DNA from 2 places in the Pantoea sp. B9002 genome. Region 1 is predicted to be linked to the other one. Evidence: predicted binding sites of a transcription regulator. Region 1 holds the regulator's gene; the other holds the start of a gene.

Region 1 (14,126 bases):
CTGCAGCTGAGGAATGATGCCCGCTTCGTTGTAATAGAGACCAATGCTAAGGTTTACTTTGTTATCGCGCGGATCTTGTTTGAAGGTTTCCATCAACGACAGAATCGGATCGCCGGCATAGGCATCAACGTTTTGAAACACGGTGCAGATCTCCATGATTGGTCATAAATAAGAGGTAAAGATGCGTCATCAAACCATGTAGCGGCCGGGACGATGATTCATTGCGATGATGAGATTGAGGATCACCGCGCCCGCGATTGAAGCAAACAGCATCGGTAACGACACCACAAACAGCGACGCTAATACCACGCAGGTATCGACCGCCATTTGCAGTTTTCCGGCACGCAGACCGATGCGGTCCTGCAGCCAGAGCGCCAAAATATTAATGCCGCCGAGGCTGGCTTTGTGACGGAACAACACTATAAACCCAATGCCCATCACCACGTTACCGAACAGTGTCGCATAAAACGGATTTAGCGCAGAAAAATGCACAAACAGCGGATGCAGATGGGTGAACAGCGACACCAGGCCAACCGCGCAGAAGGTTTTCAGGGTAAATTCCCAGCCCATGCGTCGTACGGCCAGCCAGTAAAATGGCAGGTTGATCAGGAAGAAAGCGCTACCGAAGGAGAGCGGCGACAAATAGCTGATTAAGAAGGCAATACCTGCAGAACTGCCGGTGAGTGCGCCAGCCTGTTTCAGCATAATGACGCCGAAAGAGACCATTAGCGTACCGAGGACGATCGCCAGCGCATCTTCAATCAGCGAATGGGGAACTTTGGTAGGTTGAACAACGTTATCCATGGGTTAATCTCATTGCAAATGATGCGGTTCAAATGCAAAAAACGCACCACATCGGCGACGTATGCTCGCCGCCGATGGGTGCCAGTGATTATCCAATTGATAACTAAGGCGCTTTATTGCAGTTTTTTGTGCATCAATTGAGACTCAAACCATCAACCCATGCACAAATCTGTTTTCTGGTGCGCGTTTTTTGCATTATTAAGGCAATAATTGCACCAGATTAGCACATCACGCACTTTTTTGGCGCGTTTTGTGCTGCGGGATCATCATCAAACCGTTCTCTTTCAAACGGCTCAATACCACGGAAGTTTTCACGTGCGCCACGCTTTGATGGCCAGCGACTAACTGGCTAATCAGCGCGCTCAGTGAGGCCAGATCGGCCACCGCCACTTTCAGCAGATAATCGGCATCGCCGGTGGTTTTGAACGCATCAACAATCGCGGCTTCTTCTTCCACCATGCGATGGAAACTCTCTTCATAATCCGGCGTATGGTTTTTCAATCGCACTTCGATTAATCCCACCATGCCAAGGCCCACCGCGTCGGGCGAGAGGCGTGCGTGATAGCCGAGAATGAGATTGGCTTGCTCAAGATTGATGCGGCGGCGTGAACATTGCGACGCTGAAAGTCCGACTAAATCACTGAGTTCCTGGTTGGTGAGGCGTCCGTTAGATTGTAATAATGTCAATATCTTAAGGTCGTGATCGTCTACCTGAGTCATTCTGTTTCCACAGCGTAATAAGGGGCGCTTTGCTACAGATAACCTGATTAAAGCCGGGGTTGTCCAACACTATTTTCTGATGACGTGAAATGCATGCACAAAACGTGCATGCATCCGGATTGAAAGGGTTATTCGTCGTCGTATTGCGGGCCAGCGTAGTTATCAAAGCGCGACCATTGGCCATTAAAGGTCAAACGTACCGTACCGATCGGGCCGTTACGCTGCTTACCGAGGATGATCTCGGCGATGCCTTTAAGATCGCTGTTTTCGTGATACACCTCGTCACGATAGATGAACATGATCAAGTCGGCATCCTGCTCGATCGAGCCTGATTCACGCAGATCGGAGTTCACCGGACGCTTATCCGCACGTTGTTCCAGCGAGCGGTTCAGCTGCGACAGCGCCACCACCGGCACATTCAGCTCTTTCGCCAGCGCTTTGAGCGAGCGCGAGATCTCGGCGATCTCCAGCGTACGGTTGTCCGACAGTGCAGGCACGCGCATCAGCTGCAGGTAGTCGATCATGATCAGGCTCAACCCGCCGTTTTCGCGGAAGATACGGCGCGCGCGTGAGCGCACTTCGGTGGGCGTCAGGCCAGAAGAGTCATCGATAAACATGTTCTTCTTCTCAAGCAAAATCCCCATGGTGGCGGAAATGCGCGCCCAATCTTCATCTTCCAGCTGGCCGGTACGAATACGCGTCTGATCCACGCGCGACAACGACGCCAGCATACGCATCATCAGCTGTTCACTGGGCATCTCCAGACTGAATATCAGCACCGGCTTGTCCTGCAACATCGCGGCGTTTTCGCATAAATTCATGGCGAAGGTGGTTTTACCCATCGAAGGACGCGCCGCGACGATGATCAGATCCGAGCCCTGTAAACCGGCGGTTTTTTTGTTCAAATCCTGATAACCGGTATCCACGCCGGTGACGCCGTCGTGCGGCGTTGAGACCAGCGACTCAATGCGCGATACCGTGGCTTCCAGAATCTGTTCGATATTCTGCGGGCCCTGATCTTTATTGGCGCGCTGTTCAGCAATTTTGAAAACGTTGGATTCGGCGAAGTCGAGCAGATCTTCACTGCTACGTCCTTGCGGATCATAACCGGCATCGGCGATTTGGTTCGCCACCGAGATCATCTCGCGCACCACCGCACGTTCACGCACGATATCGGCATAAGCACCGATGTTCGCGGCGCTTGGCGTATTTTTTGCCAGTTCGGCCAGATAGGCGAAACCGCCGGCCATCTCTAATTCGCCCAGCGTTTCCAGCGATTCAGAGAGCGTAATCAGGTCGATCGGCTGACCCGCTTCCAGCAAACGCTGCATTTCCGTGAAGATCATACGGTGCGAGCGGTTGAAGAAATCGCTGGCGACGACGCGTTCAGAAACGTTGTCCCAGCGCTGGTTATCCAGCATCAACCCACCGAGCACCGACTGCTCCGCTTCTATGGAATGCGGCGGCATTTTCACGCCTTCCAGCTGCCGATCGCGGGGTTCGTTCGATTTGTTGGTGGGTTTATTTCCTGCCATAGTGAATGCATTACCGATCGTGAAAGGGACGCGCAAGTATACCGTCCCAGGATGAACAATCACAGGAGTCAGAATGGCAAAGCGTATTCAGTTCAACCAACACGGCGGCCCAGATGTACTGCAATGGGTCGATTTCGAACTGGCCGATCCCGCCGAACATGAAGTGCAGGTGGAAAACAAGGCGATTGGCATTAACTACATTGATACCTACGTGCGCAGCGGCTTGTATCCGCAAAGCAGCTTCCCTTCCGGTTTGGGCACCGAAGCCGCCGGCGTGGTGAAGCGCGTCGGATCGGCGGTGACGCGGTTTAAGGCGGGCGATCGCGTGGTCTATTGTCAGGCCGCGCTGGGCGCCTACAGCGAAGTGCACAATGTGGCGGAAGATCGTCTGGTGATCCTGCCGGACAGCATCTCCTTTGAACAAGGAGCGGCCTCTTTCCTCAAAGGTTTAACCGTGCAGTATCTGCTGCGCCAAACCTATAAAGTGAAAGCTGATGAAATCTTCCTGTTCCACGCCGCTGCGGGTGGCGTGGGGTTGATCGCCTGCCAATGGGCCAAAGCGCTTGGCGCACATCTGATTGGCACGGTAGGTTCCGCAGAGAAAGCGAAGATAGCCAAAGATGCCGGTGCCTGGGCGACAATTAACTATCGTGAAGAGAATATCGCGAAGCGCGTCAGCGAGTTGACCAATGGCGAGAAAGTGGCCGTGGTGTATGACTCGGTGGGGAAAGATACCTGGGAACCTTCGCTGGATAGCCTGCGTCGCCACGGATTAATGGTCAGCTTTGGTAATGCATCGGGGCCGGTAACCGGCGTTGATCTCGGCATTCTGAACAAGAAAGGCTCGCTGTTCGTTACTCGCCCTTCGCTGTTCGGTTACATCACTAACCGCGAAGAACTGGATGCCGCCAGCAATGAATTGTTCTCACTGATTGCCAGCCGGGCGATTCAGCTTAACGTGCCCGAGCAGCAGAAATTTGCCTTAAGTGACGCAGTGCGCGCGCATCAGGTGCTGGAGAGCCGCGCAACTCAGGGTTCCAGCCTGCTAATTCCCTGATCGTTAAATGCAAACGGGGCTTCCCGTAGGAAGCCCCTTTTTCTTTCTTTTTTATAGTTCGCGCTGGTGTAGGGACAGCGGCGATGAATTCGTTTGAAACAACGCCAATCATCCTGACAGAAAACATAAGTAAAAAATATGTTTAAATGCGGAATTATTCTAAGCAATTTCCGAGTCTGTGATCGTCACCGCAATTAGCGCCAGTCCCTTCTATCTAAGTCGCTGATTTTTCTTTTCAGCCTGCGCAATTTTGCCTCACCTGATGGCGTAGTAAATGCCCGATAAAGCCAGACAGCGACAACCGCCAATACCAGCCAAGGCAACACTTTAATAACAATTGCCAGCAATCCGCCAAAGAACATCAAAGCGGTCGCCACCACTAATGCCGCGATAACGCCCAGCAGCGAAACGCCGGTGAACAGCAGCATCAGAAAAAAGCCGATAACAAATAGAATTTCCATGAAGGCTCTCCTGTGTAAGTAACATCAGGATCATTACAAGATGCGTGCCAGGTTATAAAACTGGCTAAATGCTTGAAAGCAATGGACAAGGGCTGAATTGAGGATTGATGAGGTGATGAAAAAAACTAATTTGAGGCGTAGAAATAACCACTTATCTGAATTCCGGTGCGCATTAATGCGCACCCTACAAAACCGGACCGCTCCGGCTTGCCAAAACAATAATTACACCACTTCCTGCGGGATCTTATCCGCAACCAGCGCTAACGCCGCTTCCAGCACGCGCACATCGGCGCCGGGTTTATGGGCATTTTCACTTAAATAGCGACGCCATTGGCGCGCACCCGGAATGCCCTGGAACAGGCCAAGCATATGGCGCGTCACATGGCCGAGATACATGCCTTTAGATAATTCAGCTTCAATGTACGGATACATCGAGCGCACCACCGCCACTGGATCGACGCGTGGCGTATCGCGGCCAAACAGCTCGCGGTCAACCTGCGCCAGAATGCCCGGATTCTGATAGGCTTCGCGCCCCATCATTACGCCATCCATATGCTGCAGATGCAGTTTGGCTTCTTCCAGCGTTTTGATGCCGCCATTAATCGCCATAGTTAGCGCCGGGAAATCGCGCTTCAGCTGGTAAACGCGCGGATAATCGAGCGGCGGGATCTCGCGATTCTCTTTCGGACTTAAACCCGACAGCCACGCTTTGCGCGCGTGGATAATAAAGGTATCGCAGCCGCCCTGTTGCGCCACGGTGCCAATAAAATCACACAGGAATTCGTAGCTATCCTGCTCATCAATGCCGATGCGGGTTTTAACCGTTACCGGAATGCTCACCACATCGCGCATCGCTTTAATGCAGTCGGCAACCAGCGTTGCATCACCCATCAGGCAGGCACCAAAACGGCCGTTCTGTACGCGATCGGACGGACAACCCACGTTGAGGTTGATCTCATCGTAGCCACGCTCTTCTGCCAGCTTAGCGCACTGCGCCAGTGCGGCGGGATCGCTGCCACCCAGTTGCAGCGCCAGCGGATGCTCTTCCTCGCTGTAGGCCAGATAGTCGCCTTTACCGTGAATGATCGCGCCGGTCGTCACCATTTCGGTGTACAGCAGCGTGTCACCGCTCAGCTTACGATGAAAATAACGACAGTGACGATCGGTCCAGTCGAGCATTGGGGCGATGGAAAAACGTTGCGAGGAGAAAGTATCGGTCATGAAACGCAGTAAATCCGCAGTAAGTTAAGTGATGAGAAACTGCGCAATCATATCACAGCAAAACGGGCGGCACAGCCGCCCGTTATCAGACGGGGAATTAGAAGTTAAATCCGAGCTGCAGCATCGCACCCACAGTATTGTCTTTACCCACAGAACCGGCCAGATCCAGATGGACAGTATTGTTGAACGGTGACACACCCAAACCGGCGGTGAACACGTCGGTATCAGTTGACTTCAGATCGGCGCGATAACCGGCACGCAGCGCCAGCCAATCCAGCACACGATATTCCGCACCCACGCCGGCATATTGGCTGGTGTCTTCCGATTTGAAGCGCTTGGTTTCAGTCAGATCAACATCACCCGCCAGCGTGAACGGCCCGTTATTCCAGGAAAGCCCGGTAGTGACCAGCGGACGAATTTGATAAGTATCGCGGTAACCGTTCACTTCTTTGGTGTCGATATCACGCGAGATCAGGTTTTGTCCGGTCACGCCAAAGGTCCAGTTATCACCGAAATCCGTTGCGATACCGGCATCCATGTTGAAACCGGTATCGCTGCTGCGGTAGCGGCTGCTGTTGATGTCGCTCTTGTCGTAGTTGTAGATACTCGCGGTGTAGTTATACAACCAGGTTTTCTGCAGCTTTGGCGTCACGCCGACAGAAACCGGATGGCCGGCAATCGAGAACTCATGCGCGACAGACACACCATAATCGGTGACTAACGCTGCCAGCCCATTGGCGCTAGAACGTAAGTTATCTTCATCACCCGGCACAGGTACTCTCGTGCCATTGGCAACCGCGCGCAGGTAGGCAATATCGCTATCCGCCACATTGGCACGCACAATCGCAGTGCCATATGCCTTGGTGACAAAGGCAAAAGGTAAGGTTTCATTCGGGACGGTGACGGCCACGGCCACACCGGCTGTCGCGTGAGCTTTATTACCACGCAGATCGCTGAGCTGGTTAGCCATATCGCCCGCGGCGGCCTTCAGTTGCGGGTAACCATTGAGGTAATCCTGAAAGGTTAGGTTATCGATTACGTCCTGATAGCGATCGACGGTATCGGTAATGTCGTCGACGCGATCGATCATTTTGTCTTTATCGGTAACCTGTGCACCGGCTGATGGAAGAATGATGCTGACGTTGTCTTCAGGCTGCGCCTTGGTCATCAATGCTGGGTTAGCCAGCACCGCGGAACTCCAGGTGGAAGAGGCTACGCCGGTACCGCCCATTGCGTCGTTACGCGCGTCGTACCATGTACCTGCTGCCAGAGCTGAGGAAGAAAGAAATACTGCATTCAAACCAACAAGATAAGCTACTTTTTTGTGCCTGAATAATGTCTTCGCCATGAGCCTGCCATCACCTTTGAAAAGTCGCTGAATCACTCACCGACTGAAAGTTTAGTTAGCCGCTATTCTGAACCCTGGCTAACGCTTCATTGCTGTGAATTAAAAGGAAATAGCACTGCTATTCGTAGAATTGGACGCTTACGCGCCATTCCGCTGTGTTTTTATGCAGAAAAATTAACAGTGAGTAAATTGATACCAGAAATTACTTAAGACCTTTTGAACCATAGACGCTAACCCGGTGAGTTGCAAAGCAAAATCCGTGTAGCCGTTGCGCTGCCTGGCCGGACACATTTTGCAGGCATAACGGTTACAGCAATATTTATGGGAAAATGACGAAGGTAATCTATTGATTGAGGGGAATTTTCTTAGGGATTTTAAGGACAATAAGCAATCACAGCAGCGTAAAAATTTGTGTGATAAAATAACATCACCTGCAACCCGGAGAATGCTTATGTCAAACCTCACGCCAGAACAACTTCTTACCCAGGCTGAATCACTTTGCCTTGATCGCGGCGTGCGCCTCACCAATCAGCGCGCCGAAGTGTTGCGCTTAATGGCAGAGCAGAATGGTTCGATAAGCGCTTACGATTTGCTGGATCAACTGCGAGTCAGTGAACCCCAAGCAAAACCGCCCACCATCTATCGCGCGCTGGATTTCCTGCTGGAACAGGGATTTATTCATCGCGTAGAGTCGAATAACAGTTACGTGGTTTGCCATCATTTTGATGAGCCAGCACATACTTCAGTGATGCTAGTGTGTGACGGTTGTGCGGCAGTTAGCGAAAAACAGGCTCATGGCGTGGAAAAGACCATTGCTGCATTAGCGGATCAGGCGGGATTTTCTCTGCGACATACCGTGATTGAAGCACATGGCCTGTGTGAGAATTGCGCAGAAGTGGCAGCTTGCACGCATCATGAAAGCTGCGAGCATGACCATCAAGTCGAGAGTAAAAAGCGGGTAAGAAAATAGGGAGGCACGTCCTTGTGCCGGGCCAATCACTACGCTAAATGATTGGCGGGTAGGAGCATCATCCGTGAAGTGAGATTACCAGCGGTAATCTTTATTGGTTGTTTCCCAATCTTTTACTTCTTTCTCGGCCTGGTCTTTACCATAACCGTAGCGTTCCTGGATTTTACCAACCAACTGATCGCGTTTACCTTCGATCACGGTAAAGTCGTCATCGGTCAGCTTGCCCCACTTCTCTTTAAATTTGCCTTTGAACTGCTTCCAGTTTCCGCTCACTTCGTCTTTGTTCATAATAATCCTCCACTACATCCTGAGTGAGATAGATATATTGCCTGCTTAGCTGGCGATATACCCAGACAACGCGCTACTCATGTGCGCCGTATAAGGTAATTGTAGTAGCCGCTTCGCAGTTTGCAGAGAAATACAGATTAATCTGTAGGTTACGCTTCGCTTATTCAGGCGTTGAACCAGCTATCGCGCTGCCAGTGGCCACGCCAGATCAGCCACAGCGTCAGCCCACGTAACGCCAGGAACACCGTCACCGCCAGCCATAAACCGTGATTACCGAGCCACGGCAGCGTGAGCAGCGATAGACCGTAGCCGATCGCCGCCATCACCATGCTGTTACGCATCTCACGCCCGCGCGTCGCGCCGATAAACATGCCATCCAGCAGATAGCACCAGACGCCAACCAGCGGCAGAATCACCTGCCAAATCAGATAGCGGTCAGCCATGTCACGTAGCGCTTCCAGTGACGTCAGCATTGCCACAATCTGCGGACCGGTAAACGCGTAAATCAGCGCAAAGATGGCGGCGACGAAGCAAGCCTGCCGACAGGCCGCATGCCAAATCAGCAACAGTCGGCTGCGATCTTTTGCGCCAACCGCTTCACCCGAGCAGGCTTCAACCGCGTAGGCAAAACCATCCAGCGCGTATGCGGTGAAAGTGAGGAACATCAGCAGCACCGCATTGACCGCCACCACATCCGGGCCAATGCGTGCGCCAAGAATGGTGAGCGACGCGAAGCAGATTTGCAGCATCAAAGAGCGCAGCATAATGTCGCGATTGAGGCGGAATAGCCGCGCCGCATCGCCGCGCCAGCTGCTTTTTAGCATTGCGAAGTGGATACCGCGCATTTTCAGCACACGCGCCACCATCCACAAACCCACGCCCAGCGTGACATATTCTGCCAGCGCGGTAGCCGCCGCCGCTCCAGCCACACCCCAATGCAGTTTGAGCACGAACAGCAGATCAAGCAGGATATTCACCAGATTGCCGATGATCAGCAGCACCATCGGTGCCCGCGCGTACTGCACGCCCAGCAGCCAGCCCAGAATCACCAAATTGGCCAAGGTTGCCGGCGCACTCAGCCAGCGAATCTCAATGAATATTTTTGCCTGCTGCTGCACTTCCGGGCTGCCACCCATCAAAGCTGCCGCCAGGCTGCTGACCGGCGTTCGCAGCACCATAAACAGCACACCAAAAACCAGTGCAATCAGTAGCGGTTGGGTTAAGGCGCGCGCCAGCGCAGTTTTGTCATTGGCACCAAATGCCTGAGCGGTGAGTCCGGTGGTGCTCATACGCAGGAACAGCAGAAGCATAAAGATGAAGCTGGTTGCGGTTGTGCCCACGGCGACGCCACCGAGGTAGATCGGGCTATCGAGATGACCAATAACGGCGGTATCCACCACGCCCAGTAATGGGACGGTGATATTTGACAGGATCATCGGCAGCGCTAGCCGCCAGAGTGTTTTATCTGAAGAGGAAAACAGCTGCATCAGCCCATTCCGTTGTGTGCGGTAATCAGCGTAATGGCGCCAGCGTGAGCCGCAGAAAGAGTCACAGAGAAGTAAAACAGCAGACTGCGGTCAGCGCAAACACGCACCGCCGCAGTTGAGGAGGATCAGAAACTGATCAGAGCCACTCGCCGTTGCGCACAATCCCGACAGCTAAACCTTCAACGGTTAGCGACTGCTCACGTGTATCAACAACAATCGGCTGGAAATCGGTGTTTTCCGGCAGCAGATGCACAATCGCGCCCTGCTTTTTCCAGCGTTTAACCGTGACTTCATCATCAATGCGCGCCACGACAACCTGGCCGTTACGCACTTCCTGCGTTTTATGTACCGCTAACAGATCACCATCCATAATGCCGATATCTTTCATCGACATGCCGCTCACGCGCAGCAGGAAATCGGCGCTCGGTTTGAAGAGATTAGCATCCACCTGATAGTGGGCTTCGATGTGTTCCTGTGCCAGCAAAGGTTCACCGGCAGCGACGCGGCCAATCAGTGGCAGCCCTTCGCTCGGTTCTTCTTCCATCAGCAAACGAATCCCGCGCGATGCGCCGGAAACAATTTCAATTACGCCTTTACGCGCCAGCGCTTTCAGATGCTCTTCAGCAGCATTGGGCGAGCGAAAACCCAGTTGCGCAGCAATTTCCGCACGCGTTGGCGGCATGCCCGTCTGGTTAATATGGTCGCGAATCAGGTCATAGACCTGTTGCTGCCGTGCAGTTAACGCTTTCATCCCGCCCCCTGGTTGTTTATACAGTCGCTGTGAGTATATACAGGTATTCGCGAAATGAAAACCGTAACAGAGGGAAAAATCAGCGGTTTGATGAATCTGGAATCCCTATCTCAAATGCGTCCAGAGCAGCGCGATCCAGACGAACAGAGCCAGTAAGATAGTCAACAATACGGCAGCCGAACCCATATCTTTGGCGCGGCCCGCGAGCGGATGTTGCTCCTGCCCGATGCGGTCCACCACCGCTTCGATAGCGCTATTAAGGATCTCAACGATGATAACCAGCACTACCGAGCCAATCATCAGGATGCGGGAAATGGTATCTACATCCAGCCAGCAAGCCACGAGAATGGCCACCAGCCCGGCAATGGCTTCCTGCCGAAATGCGGCTTCGTGCTGCCATGCGGCACGCAGGCCCTGCCAGGAATAACCGGCGGCTTTCACTATTCTTACTAAACCGGTGACGTTATTTGCCATGTCTATGGAACCCTTGAACTATTTTGACGTCAATGTGTGGGCAGTATGAGGCGGCAGAGCCACAGACCTTCGCTGCGCTTTCTGGTATGCTTGCCGCGCTTTGCTAACAAGAGGCTTAAAGTTGTCTATGTCAGGTTGGCGTAAACTCTATTACAAATTATTGAATTTACCACTCTCTATTTTGGTAAAAAGTAAGGTCATTCCGACCGATCCTGTCTCTGAACACGGGATCGATCCGACACGTCCGGTGATGTATGTTTTGCCTTATGATTCAAAGGCTGACCTGCTCACACTGCGTGCTCAATGCCTGAAACATGATCTGCCCGATCCGCTGGCTCCGCTGGAGATCGATGGCACCTTGCTGCCGCGCCACGTGTTTATTCACGATGGCCCACGCGTCATTCCCTATTTCGTGGCCAATCCCGAATCGGTGAAGCTGTTCCACGATTATCTGGATTTGCACCGCAGCAACCCGCAACTCGATGTGCAAATGCTGCCGGTCGCGGTGATGTTTGGTCGCGCGCCGGGACGTGAAACATCCGGTGAATCCACGCCGCATCTGCGCGTGCTCAATGGCGTGCAGAAGTTCTTCGCCATTTTGTGGCACGGCCGCGACAGCTTTGTGCGCTTCTCGCAAACCGTTTCGTTGCGCCAGATGGCGACCGAACACGGCACCGATAAGTCGATTGCACAGAAGCTGGCTCGCGTGGCGCGTATTCACTTTGCCCGCCAACGTCTGGCCGCTGTCGGTCCGCGTCTGCCTGCGCGTCAGGATCTCTTCAACAAGCTGTTACAATCCAAAGCGATTGAAAAAGCAGTAGAAGATGAAGCGCGCAGCAAAAAGATTTCGCATGAGAAAGCCCAGCAGAACGCCATTGAAATGATGGAAGAAGTGGCGGCGAACTTCTCGTACGAAGCGATTAAAGTCACTGACCGCGTGATGGGCTGGCTGTGGAGCCGCTTGTATCAGGGCATCAACGTTCATGGCGGTGAGCGCGTGCGTCAGCTGGCGCAGGATGGTCATGAGATTGTCTATGTGCCCTGCCACCGCAGCCACATGGATTATCTGCTGCTCTCCTACGTGCTTTATCATCAAGGCCTGGTGCCGCCGCACATTGCTGCCGGTATCAACCTGAACTTCTGGCCAGCCGGCCCGATTTTCCGTCGTCTGGGCGCGTTCTTTATTCGTCGTACCTTTAAGGGCAACAAACTCTATTCCACCGTGTTCCGTGAATATCTCGGCGAGCTGTTTAGCCGTGGTTACTCCGTTGAATACTTTGTGGAAGGCGGACGTTCGCGTACCGGTCGTTTGCTGGATCCGAAAACCGGCACCCTATCAATGACGCTGCAGGCAATGCTGCGCGGCGGCAGCCGTCCTATCACCTTCGTGCCGATTTACATCGGTTACGAGCACGTGATGGAAGTGGGCACATACGCCAAAGAGCTGCGTGGCGCGGCCAAAGAGAAAGAGAGCTTCCTGCAGATGGTGCGCGGCTTACGTAAGCTGCGCAATCTGGGTCAGGGCTACGTTAACTTCGGCGAACCGCTGCCGTTGATGAACTACCTGAACAAAAATGTGCCGGAATGGCGTGATGCGATTGACCCTATCGAACCGCAACGTCCAGCCTGGATGACGCCCGCCGTGAATGACATTGCGGCGAAGCTGATGGTGCGCATCAACGAAGCCGGTGCAGCCAACGCCATGAACCTTTGCGTCACCGCACTGCTGGCGTCACGTCAGCGTTCACTGACCCGCGAACAACTGATTGAGCAGTTAGAGTGCTACACCCAACTGCTGCGCAATGTGCCCTATTCGCCGGAAGCCACGGTGCCTGATATGAGCGCCGAAGCGCTGCTTGATCACGCCATGGGCATGAACAAGTTCGAGACCGAGCAAGACAGCATTGGTGACATCATCATTCTGCCGCGCGAGCAGGCGGTGCTGATGACCTACTATCGCAACAACATTCATCACATGTTGGTGATGCCGTCGCTGATTGCCGCCATCGTGCAGCAACATCGTGAAATCAGCGAAGCAGAGCTGCTGCGTCAGGTTAGCCTGGTGTATCCGATGCTGAAGAGCGAGCTGTTCCTGCGCTGGGACAAGGCGGAATTGCCTGCGCTACTTAACGCACTCTGTGCGGAGATGGCGCGTCAGGGGCTGATTACCTTACAAGATGGTCAGCTGAAAATGACGCCGGCACGTCACCGTTCGCTGCAACTGCTGGCGGCAGGTATTCGTGAGACGCTTCAGCGCTTCGCGATTACCTTCGCTATCCTCAGCGCGAAACCGGCCATCAACCGTGGCACGCTGGAGAAAGAGAGCCGCACGCTGGCTCAACGTCTGTCTGTGCTGCACGGCATCAACGCACCAGAGTTCTTTGATAAAGCGGTGTTCACTGCGTTGGTACTCACGCTGCGTGATGAAGGTTATATCAGTGACAAAGGCGATGCCGATGCCGAACGCAGTCATATGATGTGGCAGATGCTGGCGGAGCTGGTGACCAGCGATGTGCGTCTGACGATTGAGAGTGCCGTCGCCCACGATTAATGCGGCGACAGGCAAATTGAAAGGCGCACCTCGGTGCGCCCTATCACGCCCTCGCAGTTCTCGCACTTATCCCTCTTGACTCATCCTGAGTCATCACTCTGTGCCTGACATCACCCACTATGATTACACACCCGGTTTGGTATTTCGTGGGGTGCGCATTTATGCGCACCTGGTCGCCATGAATGGCGACCCTACGGGATTTGTAGCGATTTTGAATTAAGAATACGCACGACTGCTGCAGCGACGGTGTTGAGGCGACATCCCAACACGCTGAACGAGTGAGGGATTCCAGGACGAGCCGCATGGATGCGGCGAGAGGTGGCGCTGAGCAGGAGCGAATCGACACCGTTCCGTCAGGAATCGTGAATGAGTGAAGGTACCGCGCAGCGGCGGATTGGGCTGGCGCAAGGCCCGGGGTTCAGTGCAGCCAGGCGTCCTCTGCTCGGGCGCCGCACGGAG
Region 2 (5,430 bases), on a different contig from region 1:
GAAGCCTTCACGCCATTGGCGTGCTTCCAGCGCCTCTTTCAACGCTTCGCCATTGATGCTGTCGCCATGCAGCGCCGTTTCCTGCAGCTGGCGACGAAGCCAGCGCGGGCAAAGCGGCAAGGTGTCTTGATCGCCGGTCATGCGTGCCGCTTCGGTGATCAACAATGGCCAGAAATCCGCTTCAGGCTGCGCTAATCCGGCTTGTTCAGCTTGGGTAAGCGTCCATTGGCACCATGACGTCATGTCATCTTCGTCGAGAATCTGTAGGCTCTCTTCGAATTCGCTATACAGCGCCATCTCATGAACTTCGACGTCCATTTCCTGGAAGGCGGCCAGTGCATCACGGTCGCCACACAGTACCAGACGCAGTTGCAGCGGTAGCGGGGGAATGGCGACGGGCAGCGGTTGACGCTCATCCTGCGAATACCAATCAAAGCGACCTTGTTCAATGCACTTACGCAAACGCAGCCACAGCAGCGGCTGTGCCAGTAAGGTATTAACCGCAAGAATCAAAGTGCCGCCATTGGCGTGATGCAGTAAGCCCGGTTCAGGCTGCACACGGTCTTTATATTGACGTACGCAACCGAACAACTGTTCTGTTTCAATCCAGTCGGCGAAATGCACGCCGCCCTGGCTGGTGAAAGGGCGATTGATGTCGGTTGGCGCGAGCAGGCTGACGTTATCGCCCATCACATGATAGTCGCCACCGTAGAGAGCAATCTCATCCGGCTGGAAACGTTGCGCTGCATCGGCGATGCAGGCCAGGTAATCGCTGTTTTCCTGACTGCGCAACAGCAGCAGCGGAAAACCCAGGCTTTGATGATGCAAATGCGCCAGCGCATTCAGCAGACGCGGCTGAACCGCGGCAAGACTATCGCAATCTTCCAGTGAGACGTTCGAGAAAATGGATTGGTAGCGGTCGCTATCCGGCTGCAGGGCTTGCCACGTAATTTGAGTGCTGGTCAAAATATTCGCATTAGTCTGATTTAGGAAAAGCGCGATTATACAGGAATCAACCCGGTTAATCACGGCGGAGTTCCGCCCCGGATTGTGACGGCTGCAACATGTTTTTCCTTGCTGCATCCAGGAAAAAAGCTGTTATTCTTAGTTTGTTACGTGATCACGATGAGATTCCGATGAAATACCAGCAACTCGAAAATCTTGAAAGTGGATGGAAGTGGAAATACCTGGTGAAAAAGCATCGGGAGGGTGAACTGATCACCCGTCATCTTGAGCTTAGTGCGGCGCAAGCTGCGGTCAATACGTTGTTGTCGATGGAAAACAGCCCGGTTGAGGTTAACGAGTGGATCGCCCAGCACATTCATCCTGATTTGGAGAATCGTCTCAAGCAGACGATACGTGCGCGTCGTAAGCGTCACTTTAATGCTGAGCATCAACACACGCGTAAGAAATCGATCGATCTGGAATATCTGGTGTGGCAGCGTCTGGCGGGATTGGCGCAGCGTCGCAGTAATACGCTGTCAGAAACCATTGTCCAGTTGATTGAAGATGCCGAACGCAAAGAGAAGTACGCCAGCCAGATGTCTACGCTGAAGCAAGATCTGCAGGCGATCCTCGGAAATGGTGGCTCGGAAAAAGAGTAGAATTCTTTTCGTTCTCATTACATTCAGCCATAAAAAAACCCCGCCTTAGCGGGGTTTTTTACTGCGTGATAACTTAAGCCTGTGGCTGAGTTACAACGTCTTTGATACCTTTCACGTCGATTTCAACGCGACGGTCTGGCGCCAGGCAGTCGATCAGGGCATTACGGCCTTTCACGCTGTCACAGGTGTTGCCAGTAACTGGGTTAGATTTGCCCATACCGCGTGCAGAGATCTTGTTAGAAGGGATACCTTTAGATACCAGGTAATCAACTACAGACTGAGCGCGTTTCTCAGACAGTTTCTGGTTGTACTGCTCTGAACCGATGCGATCGGTGAAGCCCAGTACTACAACAGAACCGTCTTTCGGATCCATTGAGCTCAGCTGGCTGTACAGCTGATCCAGAGCCTGCTGACCTTCTGGCTTCAGAGTTGCCTTGTTGAAGGTGAACAAAACGTCAGATTTCAGAGTGAAACGCTTGGTTTCAACAACTGGCGCTGGAGCTGGAGCCGGAGCTACTACTGGCGCTGCATCTTCATCCTGACCGAAACGGTAAGAAACGCCGACGCTCAGCATGCTGTTGTCTGGACGAGCACCAACGGTACCTGCGTCACCGATGTTGTTAACCCACTGGTAGTCCAGGCGAGTTGCCCAGTTTTTGGTCAGTGCGTATTCAACACCAACAGCAGCCAGCGGAGAAACGCCGGTGTCGTGATCGCTGATGCGAACGCCGTTGTTGTTCTGAGTTGAATCAGCACGCCATACCATACCACCCAGACGGGTGTAGACATCGAAGTCTTCGGTAATTGGGTAGCTCAGTTTAGCAGCCAGCTGAACGCCTTGTGCTTTGAACGCGCCATTGATGTTGTCGCCTTTGTTAGGCATACGGCCCAACCAGTCGTAGCCCAGCTCGAAGCCCAGGTACGGATTAGCCTGATAACCCAGGAAAGCACCAGCACCGAGCTGAGATTCGTGAGTTGGACCGTTGTTGTTCTCATAACCGTTACCGTAGTAACCAGTATCGTGATACTGAGACCAGCCCAGTTTAGCACCGGTGTACCAGGTGTTATCTTTAGGTGCGGCCTGCGCTACGGTAGCGAAGCCAGCCAGTGCCACTGCAATTGCGATAGCTGTCTTTTTCATTTTTGCGCCTCGTTATCATCCAAATAGGCAATGAGCAAAAAGGTTGCTCTTTGTGTTAATCCTTCGCCGGGTCTAAACGCTCGCTTTTGACTCTACCGAAAAAACGGAGGTTATTGAGCACCCTGGCGAGCTAAAGTCTACAACGAGATTGGAAACTTACAAGTATGATGTGACGCCAGGCAGCAAAAAAACAGCGATTTATACACACATTTTAACAAATCATATGGCTAAATCTTCGGTATTAGAAAACAAAAAAGCGTCTAAGCCATTGTCATAGCTGGCGGGAAAAGAATCAGTAGCTTAGATGCAACTTTTGCAAAAAAAATGCTGAGAAAATTCCTGGATTTACTTAATGAAACAAATCTGAGGGAATTTTTGTCGCATTAGGTTGTCTGGAATGGGCATATTGACGTCCCTGCGGACGCAAAATCAGACCGAGCGCTTCACCTTCCGCCGCTGCTTGTTCTAATTCTAAACGCTCTTCATCGCTCAATTCGTACGGAATCCAGGCAAGAACGACGCTGTAATTACCTGTACGTAATGCCTTCACCATACTTTCAACGGTGTTAAAACGCTCAGATTCGGTGATATGCATACTCTTTTCTAACGGTAATCCCGACTGCTGCATCCAGCTACGATTGAGCTTATGAGCCGGAGTGAGCCACAGCTGCCAGCGCGATTGCTCGCTCAGCTGTTTTAGTACCGGCAGCAGCATAAGTTGCATCATTTCAGGTTGTTCGCTGGAGCGCAGTTCAGTGATTCCACCCAGCGAAGGTTGCGCTAAGCCAGGTGAAGCGAAACGATGTGAACGATCAGCAGGGCCAGAGAAATGAGTACGCATAATTTAATCACTCAGTAATGAACTGTATGAATGTACAGTAATAGCTTCCTGGATAAAGATCAACCTCAATTTCTGAAAACGCCTCGCAATTTCTGCACAAGATCCCGCACTCCTGCTTTTATTCATTGAACAGCTAAATCGTTTTTTTTATCTTCTAACCAGATGAATCTGCGAGCTTTTATAGGAAATTTCCCGCGCATGGAATCCATTGGAGGGGGCGTTATGAAGAGATATAACCCGGTAGTTGAGCAATCGAAAGCGCAGTTGGCGGCATTAGGTAAAATTGAATCACGCACGCAATTTGGGGGGTATGCGCTGACTATTGAGAAGGTGATTTTTGCTTATATCAATGAAGATGCGCTTTATCTCCGAGCCAGCGAGGCGCTTCACGTCTATAACGCACAGCGTTCACTGGAACCGCTGATTTACCGCAAGCGTGGTGTGTCGGTGACCTTAAGCTACTTCAAAGTAGATACACAGTTATGGCAAAACCCTGATCAATTATTGCAGTTATCAGCCAGCTCACTGCGCGCCGCTCAGGACGAAGCGGCTACCAGACTTGTCTCGCTGCGTTTGAAAGATCTGCCTAATTTAAGCCTGCGATTGGAGCTGATGCTGCATAAGGTGGGGATCAGTTCTGTGCGGCTGCTGTGTGAAACAGGATCGCGCCAAAGTTGGCTGAAACTGCGCGCGGTGAATAAGCACATTGGGTTAAAAACGCTGTTGGCGCTGGAAGGTGCAATAACAGGACATCATGAAGCGGCGTTACCCAGCGCCATCAGGCAAGAGCTTTACACCTGGTATCTAAAAATGCTCCGCCAGCATGCGGCGGCGGAGCATCAGCAGCCTTAATCGTTGACGAGGGTGCGGCGTAGACGGGCAATTTCGGGCAGCAGCGCGACCAACAATCCTAATTGCTGAATCACTAATGGTGCGCGTGTATCCGGGCTGTTTTTCATCTCGCTCATGCGCTGCATTAGCGCCTGCTGCATCTCTGTGGCTTGCGCATCCGTAACCCGTTCGATCTGCAGCACATCTTCTATGAAGCAGACTGCGTCATCCAGCAAGGTCAGCAAGGTGCTATCCGCCAGCTGTTCGCGGTGCGCTCCCAGCGCCGAGATATAGCTGAGGAAAGAGTGGTTCAGGCACAGTAGTCGAAACGCATTCTCACGCAGCGGTTGTTGTAGCTTGAGTTCACCACTGATGTTTGACACCACCGACGCCAGCTCAGCATCGGCGTTATGCGCATCGCGACGTGCCACGCGATAAGCTAGACGATTGTCCTTGCCTTGGTGGTATTGCTCCATAATCGCATCCAGATAGCGGCAGTTGGCATCCAGCGTGCGATCGGCAACGGCGGTGATTTTGCGAAAACGCCAGTCGGGCCAGACAAAGGCCACGGCCAGCCACGCCAGGCCGCAGCCAAGCAAGGTATCCACCACGCGCGGCAGCGCCACTTCAAAGCCTTCGCCGAGCAAATTGAAGCACAGCAGAACCAGCAAGGTGATAAACAACGTGGCTTGCGCATACTGAATCTGGCGGAAAGCGAAGAACAGTACGCCGCTCAGTACAATCAGCACCAGCTGACCTTCAATCGAGGGCACCAACCACAACACCGGCAAACCGATGGCGATGCCGGCTAAGGTGCCGCCAATACGCAAGGCGAGGCGGCGTCGGGTGGCGTTGTAGTTGGGCTGGCAGACGAACAGGCTGGTCAGCAAGATCCAGTAACCGCGGTCGACGCCGGTGATTTGAATGAAGGCGTAGCCAACACACAACACCAGCGACATACGCATCGCATGGCGAAAGAGGGCCGATTGTGGGCTGAGATGGCGACTCAGGCG

The links. The regulator LexA, encoded in region 1, represses DNA repair genes until DNA is damaged. The targets are predictions, from matches to a motif close to TNCTGTATGTACATACAGNA.
Region 2: sulA (SOS-induced cell division inhibitor SulA) is a predicted target of LexA. The motif match lies at 3,607-3,626, and genes of this name have one in related genera.

Annotation. Positions count from the first base shown of each region.
Region 1 covers NZ_JACAPA010000002.1:36,452-50,577, reverse strand. The annotation lists gene HX773_RS00970 (amino acid aminotransferase) at 1-141, opposite strand, end outside; gene HX773_RS00965 (YitT family protein) at 190-804, opposite strand; gene HX773_RS00960 (Lrp/AsnC family transcriptional regulator) at 1,033-1,524, opposite strand; gene dnaB (replicative DNA helicase) at 1,653-3,059, opposite strand; gene HX773_RS00950 (quinone oxidoreductase) at 3,133-4,116, shown strand; gene pspG (envelope stress response protein PspG) at 4,311-4,577, opposite strand; gene dusA (tRNA dihydrouridine(20/20a) synthase DusA) at 4,800-5,798, opposite strand; gene traF (conjugal transfer protein TraF) at 5,896-7,146, opposite strand; gene zur (zinc uptake transcriptional repressor Zur) at 7,598-8,116, shown strand; gene HX773_RS00925 (CsbD family protein) at 8,192-8,404, opposite strand; gene dinF (MATE family efflux transporter DinF) at 8,569-9,891, opposite strand; gene lexA (transcriptional repressor LexA) at 10,028-10,642, opposite strand; gene HX773_RS00910 (diacylglycerol kinase) at 10,748-11,116, opposite strand; gene plsB (glycerol-3-phosphate 1-O-acyltransferase PlsB) at 11,244-13,667, shown strand.
Region 2 covers NZ_JACAPA010000009.1:65,440-70,869, reverse strand. The annotation lists gene HX773_RS06200 (Lon protease family protein) at 1-1,083, opposite strand, end outside; gene matP (macrodomain Ter protein MatP) at 1,137-1,604, shown strand; gene ompA (porin OmpA) at 1,678-2,745, opposite strand; gene sulA (SOS-induced cell division inhibitor SulA) at 3,095-3,586, opposite strand; gene HX773_RS06180 (TfoX/Sxy family DNA transformation protein) at 3,809-4,438, shown strand; gene yccS (YccS family putative transporter) at 4,435-5,430, opposite strand, start outside.